DNA from 3 places in the Mesorhizobium sp. WSM4829 genome. Region 2 is predicted to be linked to each of the others. Evidence: predicted binding sites of a transcription regulator. Region 2 holds the regulator's gene; each other region holds the start of a gene.

Region 1 (3,272 bases), on a different contig from region 2:
GCGACGACATCATTTCGGTGCTGGGCCCGGTCGACGACGCCGTCATCGCCGACATCGCCTCGACCGGCGCGACGATCGAAGAGTTGCGCGAGGCCTTTGCCTGGGTCGGCGCCGATGAGGCGCTGGTCAACGAGGGCCGCCCGCTGCCGTCGGCAAGGGTGGCGACGCTGATCGGGCTTCTCGAACCGCCGGACGACGACATATAGCGCCGGGTTTCGGCAAGCAGACTGGGAGACGGGGGAGGTCTTGAAGCGTGCAGCCATACGAACCATCTCGTCAGTCGGGCGCCGATCGGGCTGCCTTCCTGTTATTCTCAAAAAGAAAAGGAGGAAGTGATGAACGACGTCCCATTTTCCGAGCCGATCACGCTGAAGCTCCAATCCGTCGGAGAGCGCAAGGTCGCCAGCAGCTGGGAAGCCATCGAATGCATGCAGCAATGGCCGGACCGGGCGCGCGGCCGCAACTGGCGCGCAGCCTATCGCGCCTGCCGCGACGCGCTCGACGGCTGGCGCACCGCCCGCGAAGCGCGCACCGCCTTCGTCAAGGCGGCGCGCACCGCCGGACTGCTGGTCACGGGACGTTAATCCACCTGAACATCAATCCACCTGAACGCCAATGATCCTGAAGCCGGGCGAACCTCAAGCCGGGGAACCTGAAGCCGGGGCGGACGCGCTGTGCTGCAGAGGCGGCGCCTTTCATGAGAAGCGCCGCCTTTTTTCTATTTCACTGCAGCGTAATGACGCCGTCCACCGCCCGCCATTCGGAGGGCTGAATCAGACGGTGATGGGCGACGCGCACAGAATGCAGCGGACCCTCGATCTCACGTTCCCAAAATTCGAGGAAATGCTTCAGCGTCGGGAAATCCGGGGCGATGTCGTATTGCTGCCAGATGAAGAGCTGCAGCAGGTCCCGATAGTCGGGAAGACGATAATGGATCTCTGCCGTCGTCAGGCCAAAACCCTGCATCTGGAGCCGGAATTCGTTGCTGACCTGGAACTCATTGCCGACCATGGCCGTCTCCTTTCCGAACGATCGGGCGTCCATCCTCCGCATGCAAAAACGCCTCCGCTTCCCCATCGGTTCCGGCCGCTGGCAGACGGTGCCGGGATCGACGACGATGTCGGAAGGTTGCGCCCCGATTTCAAGCCGCATCCGTCGTTTCAAATCCTGGAATAGCGCCATTATTACAGTGCGTTATTACAGTGCGTTGGCACTCGACAACGGCGAGTGCCAAAATTTTTTCGGCGTCCTCTTGAAAGGCTGGATAGGCAGACTAATTCGATAGGCGCGTGATGCCTGAGCAGGGGTCGCGCACCGTCGCACCGACCCACTGGTCGGCTGCGAAGGGAGGTCCAAGAAAATCTGTTTGTCCCATGAGGAGAACGACATGGCGTTCCGTCCATTGCATGACCGTATCCTGGTCCGCCGCATCGAGGTCGACGAGAAGACCGCGGGCGGCATCATCATTCCTGACACAGCCAAGGAGAAGCCGCAGGAAGGCGAGGTCATCGCCGCCGGTCCCGGCGCGCGCGACGATAGCGGACAGTTGCAGCCGCTCGACGTCAAGGTCGGCGACCGCATCCTGTTCGGCAAATGGTCGGGCACCGAGATCAAGCTCAACGGCGAGGACCTGCTCATCATGAAGGAAAGCGATGTGCTGGGCGTGATTGAAATGACCGACCAGATAAAAAAGAAGGCCGCCTGAGCGGGGCCTGAACAAGCAATCAGTCAACGAAAAGCTGCCTATTTGAAGGAGTTATCCAATGGCTGCCAAGGATGTGAAATTCCATACCGAAGCCCGCGAGAAGATGTTGCGCGGTGTCAACATCCTCGCGGACGCGGTGAAGGTGACGCTCGGTCCCAAGGGCCGCAATGTCATCCTCGACAAGTCGTTCGGCGCCCCGCGCATCACCAAGGACGGCGTTACCGTCGCCAAGGAAATCGAGCTTGAGGACAAGTTCGAGAACATGGGTGCGCAGATGGTGCGTGAGGTCGCCTCGAAGACCAGCGACGTCGCCGGCGACGGCACGACGACCGCGACCGTTCTGGCGCAGTCGATCGTCCAGGAAGGCGCCAAGGCGGTTGCCGCTGGCATGAACCCGATGGACCTGAAGCGCGGCATCGACAAGGCAGTCGACGCCATCGTCGCCGAACTCAAGGCCAATGCCCGCAAGGTGACAAGGAACGACGAGATCGCCCAGGTCGGCGCCATCTCGGCCAATGGCGATGCCGAGATCGGCCGCTTCCTCGCCGAAGCGATGGAAAAGGTCGGCAATGAGGGCGTCATCACGGTCGAGGAGGCCAAGACCGCCGAGACCGAGCTCGAAGTGGTCGAGGGCATGCAATTCGATCGCGGCTATCTCTCGCCTTATTTCATCACCAACCAGGACAAGATGCGCGTCGAGCTCGAAGAGCCCTATGTGCTGATCCACGAGAAGAAGCTGTCCAACCTGCAGGCCATGCTGCCGGTGCTCGAAGCCGCAGTGCAATCGAGCAAGCCGCTGCTGATCATCGCCGAGGATGTCGAAGGCGAGGCGCTGGCGACCTTGGTCGTCAACAAGCTGCGCGGTGGACTGAAGGTTGCCGCCGTCAAGGCGCCGGGTTTTGGTGACCGCCGCAAGGCGATGCTGGAAGACATCGCCATACTGACCGGCGGCACGGCAATCAGCGAGGATCTCGGCATCAAGCTCGAAAACGTCACGCTGGAGATGCTCGGCCGCGCCAAGAAGGTGCTGATCGAGAAGGAGAACACCACGATCGTCGACGGTGCCGGCCGCAAGGACGAGATCCAGGCACGCATCAGCCAGATCAAGGCGCAGATCGAGGAGACCACCTCCGACTATGACCGCGAGAAGCTGCAGGAGCGGCTGGCCAAGCTCGCCGGCGGCGTCGCCGTCATCCGCGTCGGCGGCTCGACCGAGGTCGAGGTCAAGGAGCGCAAGGACCGCGTCGACGACGCCATGCACGCCACCCGCGCTGCGGTCGAGGAAGGCATACTGCCCGGCGGCGGCGTGGCGCTGCTCAGGGCAGCGAAGGCGCTCGACAATGTCGCCGTCGACAATCCCGACCAGAAGACCGGCGTCGAGATCGTGCGTCGGGCCATCGAGCAGCCGGTGCGCCAGATCGCCGAGAATGCCGGTGCGGAAGGTTCGATCATCGTCGGCAAGCTGCGCGAGAAGACCGAATTCGGCTATGGCTGGAACGCCCAGACCAACGAGTTCGGCGATCTCTACGCGCAGGGCGTGATCGACCCGGCCAAGGTGGTGCGCGCC
Region 2 (3,272 bases):
CGCCCTCGGCCGTGCCTTGTATCTCGACAATGCCGCCCTTGCCGGTCATGACGAAATTGGCGTCGGTGCCGGCCGATGAATCCTCGAGATAGTCGAGGTCGATGACCGGCTGGCCGTCGTGGATGCCGCAGGAGATAGCCGCGACATGGTCCTTCAGCACCTTGGCGACGCTGGCCATCTGCCGGGCTTCCATCCAGCGCAGGCAGTCGTAAAGCGCCACCCAGCCGCCGGTGATCGAGGCGGTGCGCGTGCCGCCATCGGCCTGGATCACGTCGCAGTCGACGGTGATCTGCTGCTCGCCCAGCGCCTGCAGATCGACCACAGCGCGCAGCGAACGGCCGATCAGCCTCTGGATTTCCAGCGTGCGGCCGCCTTGCTTGCCAGCCGAAGCCTCGCGGCGCATGCGCTCGCCGGTCGAGCGCGGCAGCATGCCGTATTCCGCCGTCACCCAGCCCTTGCCGGAATTGCGCATCCAGCCCGGCACCTTTTCCTCGAGGCTGGCGGTGCAAAGCACGTGGGTGTCGCCGAACTTCACCAGGCACGAGCCTTCCGCGTGCTTGGAGACGCCGCGCTCAAAGGAGATGGCGCGCATTTCGTCGAACTGGCGTTTGGAAGGGCGCATTCAGGCTTCTTTCTTGTCGTTTTAGGAGTCGTGGCCGGCTTGTAGCCGCACGCGACGAGAGGCGCAAAGGAAAATGGACCAGTTGCGCGGGCGCGGCCGATGTCTATATCCTTGGGCCGGAGGTAATTGGCTCGAATGACCAAGGCAGTCGATCCCGGTTCCCAGTCGGCGGCAGCGCTCCAATCCCCCGCGCTTCAATCGCCCGCCCTTCAATCGCTCGACATGCGCTCGCGCGACATCTTTCGGCGCATTGTCGATTCCTATCTGAAGGACGGCGAGCCGGTCGGCTCGCGCAGCCTGTCGCGTATCCTGCCGTCTTCGCTGTCGCCGGCCACCATCCGCAATGTGATGAGCGATCTCGAGCATCTCGGCCTGATCTACGCGCCGCATATCTCAGCCGGCCGATTGCCGACCCAGGCCGGCCTGCGCTTCTTCGTCGATGCCTTCATGGAGCTTGGTGATCTCTCCGACGAGGAGCGCCGCACGATCGAGGCGCAGGTACGCGCCTCCGGCTCTGGTGCGACGCTGGAGCACATGCTCACCGAGGCGAGCCAGATGCTGTCGGGCATGTCGCGCGGCGCCGGCCTCGTGCTTGCCGCCAAGAACGAGGTGGCGCTCAAACATATCGAATTCATCCAGCTCGAGCCGAACAAGGCGCTGGCCGTGCTGGTGTCGCAGAACGGCGACGTCGAAAACCGCGTCGTCGACCTGCCCGCCGGCATCACCGTCTCGCAACTGCACGAAGCCTCGAATTTCCTCAACGCCCATATCCGCGGTCGCACGCTGGCCGAGGCGCGGGTCGAGATCGCCCGCATCAAGGAAGAAACCAGGGCCGCCCTCGACACGCTGTCGCAGGATTTGGTCGAGAAGGGCCTTGCGGTCTGGGCAGGCGCCGAGAGCGGCTTGCCGGCGCGTCTCATCGTGCGCGGTCGCGCCAACCTGCTGGAAAATGTCACCGCCCAGGCCGACATCGAGCTGCTGCGGCATTTGTTCGAGGATCTGGAGACGCAGGACGGGCTGATCCAGCTTCTCGACCTCGCCGAGGAAGGCTCCGGCGTGCGCATCTTCATCGGCTCGGAGAACAAGCTGTTTTCGCTGTCGGGCTCGTCGCTGGTCGTGGCGCCCTATCGCGACAAGGACGCCCGCGTCATCGGCGCGCTCGGCGTTATCGGCCCGACCCGGCTGAACTACGCACGCATCGTGCCGATGGTCGACTATACCGCGCAGCTTATTTCCCGCATGCTGCGATAATGCATGTCGCCCAAAAAACCGAAGCGCGTCGCACGGGATCCTTCCAACGCGACACGCTTAAGGGAACCTCAAGGAGAAAAAAATGGCGCTGGAATCATTCAAGGCTCAGATCAGCCTGTTGCTCGAGCAGATGATCAACCAGCCCGAGGATCAGCATGAAGTGCAGGAGCAGTTGCGCGAAAAGCTGGGGGAGATGCGCGCCATGGGCCTGCCGCTGCCGGCCGATCTCGTCGCGCTGGAAAAGCGCCTCGACGACGATTTCTACGCCGCCGGGAACTGAGCCCGAAAGGTGCAAGGACGGCTAGCCGACCGGCGAGCATGAGGATCTCGTGACCGGCTTCGTCGTCTCCGGCGACGCGATCTGGGGCCGACCGGCAAGTGTTGCGGTGCCCGGAGGACGGCGGCGGTTGCATCTGGCGCGTCACCTGCGGGCGAGGATGTATTCAGCATGCGACCCCGTCGGATATTTTCAAACGGCAGACTAGCTTGCGCGGCCGAAGGCTTTATCCTGCCTGGTCGAGACTTAGTTGCCTGACTCACTTGATTGCCTGACCCTTGCCCATCTGACCTCTTGGGAGCGAAACCAATGAACAAGCCCGCCACCACCGTGCCTGTGCCCGGCCGCGGCCGCATCTACAATTCGATCACCGAGACGATCGGCGACACGCCGCTGGTGCGGCTCGACAAGTTCGCCGGGGAAAAGGGCGTCGTCGCCAATCTGCTGGCCAAGCTCGAATTCTTCAACCCGATCGGCTCGGTCAAGGATCGCATCGGCGTCTCGATGATCGAGGCGCTGGAGGCATCGGGCAGGATCGCGCCCGGCAGGACCACGCTGATCGAGCCAACCTCGGGCAACACCGGCATTGCGCTCGCCTTCGCCGCCGCCGCCAAGGGCTACAAGCTGATCCTGACCATGCCGGAAACCATGTCGGTCGAACGTCGCAAGATGCTGGCGCTGCTCGGCGCCGAACTGGTGCTGACCGAAGGGCCGAAAGGTATGAAAGGCGCCATCGCCAAGGCCGACGAGTTGGCCGCTACACTGCCCGACGCCATCATTCCGCAGCAGTTCGAAAATCCCGCCAATCCGGAAATTCACCGCCGCACCACAGCCGACGAAATCTGGAACGACACTCGTGGCGAAGTCGACATCTTCGTCGCCGGCATCGGCACCGGCGGCACCATCACCGGCGTCGGCCAGGTGCTGAAGCAGCGCAAGCCCTCCGTGCATGTCGTCGCCGTCGAGCCGGAAGCCTCGCCGGTGCTGTCGGGCGGCCAGCCCGGCCCGCACAAGATCCAGGGCATCGGCGCCGGCTTCGCGCCGAAGATCCTCGACACGACCATCTATGACGAGATCGTCAAGGTCTCCAACGAGGATTCGGTCGCCAATGCGCGGCTCGTC
Region 3 (3,272 bases), on a different contig from region 2:
GTCTAGACTGTGTTGCAGCCTTATTGAAAGCGTGTCAGGCGTTTTCTTCCGTCACGGCAAGAAAGCGCAGCAGCCCGTGACAGGCTGAAAGATCCTCGTCGTAACGGACCTCAGTGAATTCGAGCCTGAGATTGACGCGGTGATGCTCGTCGAGCGCGAGCGCCGCATCCTGGAGGCGGGCGCTGACCATGTCCATCACGTTGAGCATTTCTTTCCTGGCCTCGGATTTCGACCAGAAATGCAGAGTGAAAAGCTGCTCGGCGTCTTTCTCCCTGCCTGTTACCCAATCATAGACGCTGGTCCGGCCGAACGTCACATAGGGAAACGGGATGTTTTCCGGGACATGGTCGAATAGTTTTGCGCCGCCCAGCGCCGCTGACAGGGAACCGTCAGCGTCCAGCGCCTGGAACAAGGCCTTCTGCAACGCGGCAGCCGGCGCGGTCATTGTATTCTCCCTCGCCCGTCGCGGCTGAACAGGCCTTTGTGCCGTCAACGATTCGTGCTTGCAGCGTAGCCGCGTTGAGGTTGCTGCGCCAGATCAGGGGGATCTCAGGTGGCTACCCACACCTTTCATTTGACATGCAAGGCGTTTGAAAAACGGTGCTATGGAGTATTTGTTCTCCAGACCTTCGAGGTTGTTTTCGTGCGCGAGCCATCGCTGCTGCCTGTTTTCGGAAAGCTTGGGATCAAGACGCCAGTCGTCGTTGCGGCGGCGCCGACCATGTCGAAAAGCATTAAGAACATTGTGTCCCGCATGCGGGAGGTTCTGTCTTCATACGGAGGCCTAGCCTTGAAGCTGTTCGTCGTCGTTTGGACGGTCCTTGTCCTGGCGGCAGTGTTCTACATCACGCAGGCCTGACCAATCGCATTCATCGATCGGGGGCGGAAACGAAACGGATGCCGGAATGGCAAACCGCTACGCACTGCGCACGGAGCATCCGCACAGCTGGACCGTCTTCGATGGCTTCACCGGCCAGCCCGTCGAGCTTAAGCACCAGGTCTTGGTTGGTATGAACACGCGCGATGCAGACGCGATGGTCGGATCGGCTGAACAGCCGAGATGTCAAGCGACGGGCAAAGGCGGAGAGCAAGCCCTGATCCTGCCGCTAGGTTCACTCGGCACATTCGTGCGCCTGGATCGGATCTGGCGCGTTGGCCGTGAACGCGATGACGTTCGGGATTTAACGAAAATCGGCCGCCGTCAGCACATATATGCTCTTGCGGGTCCGGTCATAGGCATTCCTGGCGACGTCGTGGATGGAGCTGGAAGCCGTATCGAAGGCGGCGAGATAGGTGGCTTCTGCAGTTGGTGTCCCTGACTCTGCCTTCGAGATGGCATCCGTGGCGACGGAGAAGGAAATCTGGAACATGCCGTCATGGCCGACGAAGCGGATGCGTTTGCCCGCCTCGTCGTAGCTCCGGCTTCGATTGGGAAATGTCAGGCTCATGACTTGACCTCCGTTGATGCAACGTCTGCTTTCTTGATCGCCCGCGACGCCCGCTTTTTCTTGGGGGCGACGGGATTGAGGGCCTCCGCGGCGCGGTCGGCCTCTTCCTTGGCCAGCCGCAACGCCCGCAATCTTGCCGTCTTGATGGTCCTGGCCTTGGCCTCTGAAACATATTCGGCCGTTGCCTGATTGCGTTCCGCGGTTTTCTTCTGCTTCTCCATGAAGCGCGCTTCGGCTTTTTCCATGATGTTCTGGCTAACTTCCGCCATCGATCAAAACCTCCTTTTGGCTGCAATGATGAAAATGATTTTCTCCCTTAAAATAGTCACTCGATGTGGAAAAATCAAATTCTGACCTATTTTTGATCGAGCAAATTTCTGAAGCGAAAAGGCAAAATAATACTATTCAATGTTTTACGGCGGCCAACGAATATTTTTTGGCACTCCTATCTATCGAGTGCCAACGCGCCTATAGAAGGGAGCGGCCGCCTAAGCCGGCCCCAGAAAGAAGTTTCCATGAAATTCCGGCCACTCCACGATCGCGTCGTCATTCGGCGCGCCGAAAGCGACACCAAATCCAAGGGCGGCATCATCATCCCCGACAATGCCAAGGAAAAGCCGCAGGAAGGCGAAGTGATCGCCGTCGGGTCGGGCGCGCGTGACGAAAGCGGCGCGCTGATCGCGCTCGATGTCAAGGCCGGCGACCTCATCCTGTTCGGCAAATGGTCCGGCACCGAGGTCAAGATTGACGGAGAGGACCTTCTGATCATGAAGGAGGCCGACATCATGGGCATCATCGACAAGAGCGAGATGGGCATCATCGACAAGAGCGAGATGGGCATCATCGAGAAGACCGGGGCTGCCAAGAAGGCCGCCTGATTGGAGCGCCGCGCGTCTTGGACGCGCAAAGGACGCTCCAAATTTTTGATTCAGGCGGTGCTGACAGCGCCCTGCCGCAACCAACCGAACTGGAAAAAAGATGTCTGCCAAGGAAATCAAATTCTCCACCGATGCGCGTGACCGCATGCTGCGTGGCGTCGAAATCCTCAACAACGCCGTCAAGGTGACGCTCGGCCCCAAAGGCCGCAACGTCGTCATTGACAAGGCCTATGGCGCACCGCGCATCACCAAGGACGGGGTGGCGGTAGCCAAGGAAATCGAGCTTTCCGACAAATTCGAGAACATGGGCGCGCAGATGGTGCGCGAAGTGGCGTCGAAGACCAACGACCTTGCCGGCGACGGCACCACCACCGCCACGGTGCTTGCCGCTTCCATCTTGCGCGAGGGCGCCAAATTCGTTGCCGCCGGCATGAACCCGATGGACCTCAAGCGCGGCATCGACCTTGCCGTTACCGCTGTCGTCAAGGAAATCCAGGCACGCGCCAAGAAGGTCAAATCTTCCGGTGAAATCGCGCAGGTCGGCACCATTGCCGCCAATGGCGACACCACCGTTGGCGCCATGATCGCCAAGGCGATGGACAAGGTCGGCAATGACGGGGTCATCACCGTCGAGGAAGCCAAGACCGCCGACACCGAACTCGACGTCGTCGAGGGCATGCAGTTCGACCGCGGCTATCTCTCGCCCTATTTCGTCACCAATGCCGAGAAGATGCACGCCGAGCTGGAGGACCCTTACGTCCTCATCCATGAAAAGAAGCTCGGCAATCTGCAGGCGATGCTTCCGATCCTCGAAGCCGTGGTGCAAAGCGGCAAGCCGCTGCTGATCATCTCCGAGGACGTCGAAGGCGAAGCGCTGGCGACGCTGGTCGTCAACAAATTGCGAGGCGGCCTCAAGGTTGCGGCCGTCAAGGCGCCGGGCTTCGGT

The links. Region 2 encodes HrcA, which represses chaperone genes, less so after heat shock. Its sites were predicted from a motif close to GTTAGCACTCNCNNNNNGNGAGTGCTAAC; they were not measured.
Region 1: AC0L17_RS20925 (co-chaperone GroES) is a predicted target of HrcA. The motif match lies at 1,207-1,235, and genes of this name have one in related genera.
Region 3: AC0L17_RS17865 (co-chaperone GroES) is a predicted target of HrcA. The motif match lies at 1,884-1,912, and genes of this name have one in related genera.

What each region holds. Positions count from the first base shown of each region.
Region 1 is NZ_JBVVQJ010000022.1:59,619-62,890, forward strand. Features, by position in the region: gene AC0L17_RS20910 (hypothetical protein) at 1-206, shown strand, start outside; gene AC0L17_RS20915 (DUF982 domain-containing protein) at 336-584, shown strand; gene AC0L17_RS20920 (usg protein) at 724-1,011, opposite strand; gene AC0L17_RS20925 (co-chaperone GroES) at 1,388-1,705, shown strand; gene groL (chaperonin GroEL) at 1,764-3,272, shown strand, end outside.
Region 2 is NZ_JBVVQJ010000001.1:146,630-149,901, forward strand. Features, by position in the region: gene rph (ribonuclease PH) at 1-622, opposite strand, end outside; gene hrcA (heat-inducible transcriptional repressor HrcA) at 758-1,873, shown strand; gene AC0L17_RS00555 (hypothetical protein) at 1,956-2,153, shown strand; gene cysK (cysteine synthase A) at 2,460-3,272, shown strand, end outside.
Region 3 is NZ_JBVVQJ010000017.1:70,988-74,259, forward strand. Features, by position in the region: gene AC0L17_RS17845 (DUF3168 domain-containing protein) at 35-445, opposite strand; gene AC0L17_RS17850 (hypothetical protein) at 554-859, shown strand; gene AC0L17_RS17855 (DUF1488 family protein) at 1,182-1,448, opposite strand; gene AC0L17_RS17860 (hypothetical protein) at 1,445-1,717, opposite strand; gene AC0L17_RS17865 (co-chaperone GroES) at 1,964-2,326, shown strand; gene groL (chaperonin GroEL) at 2,427-3,272, shown strand, end outside.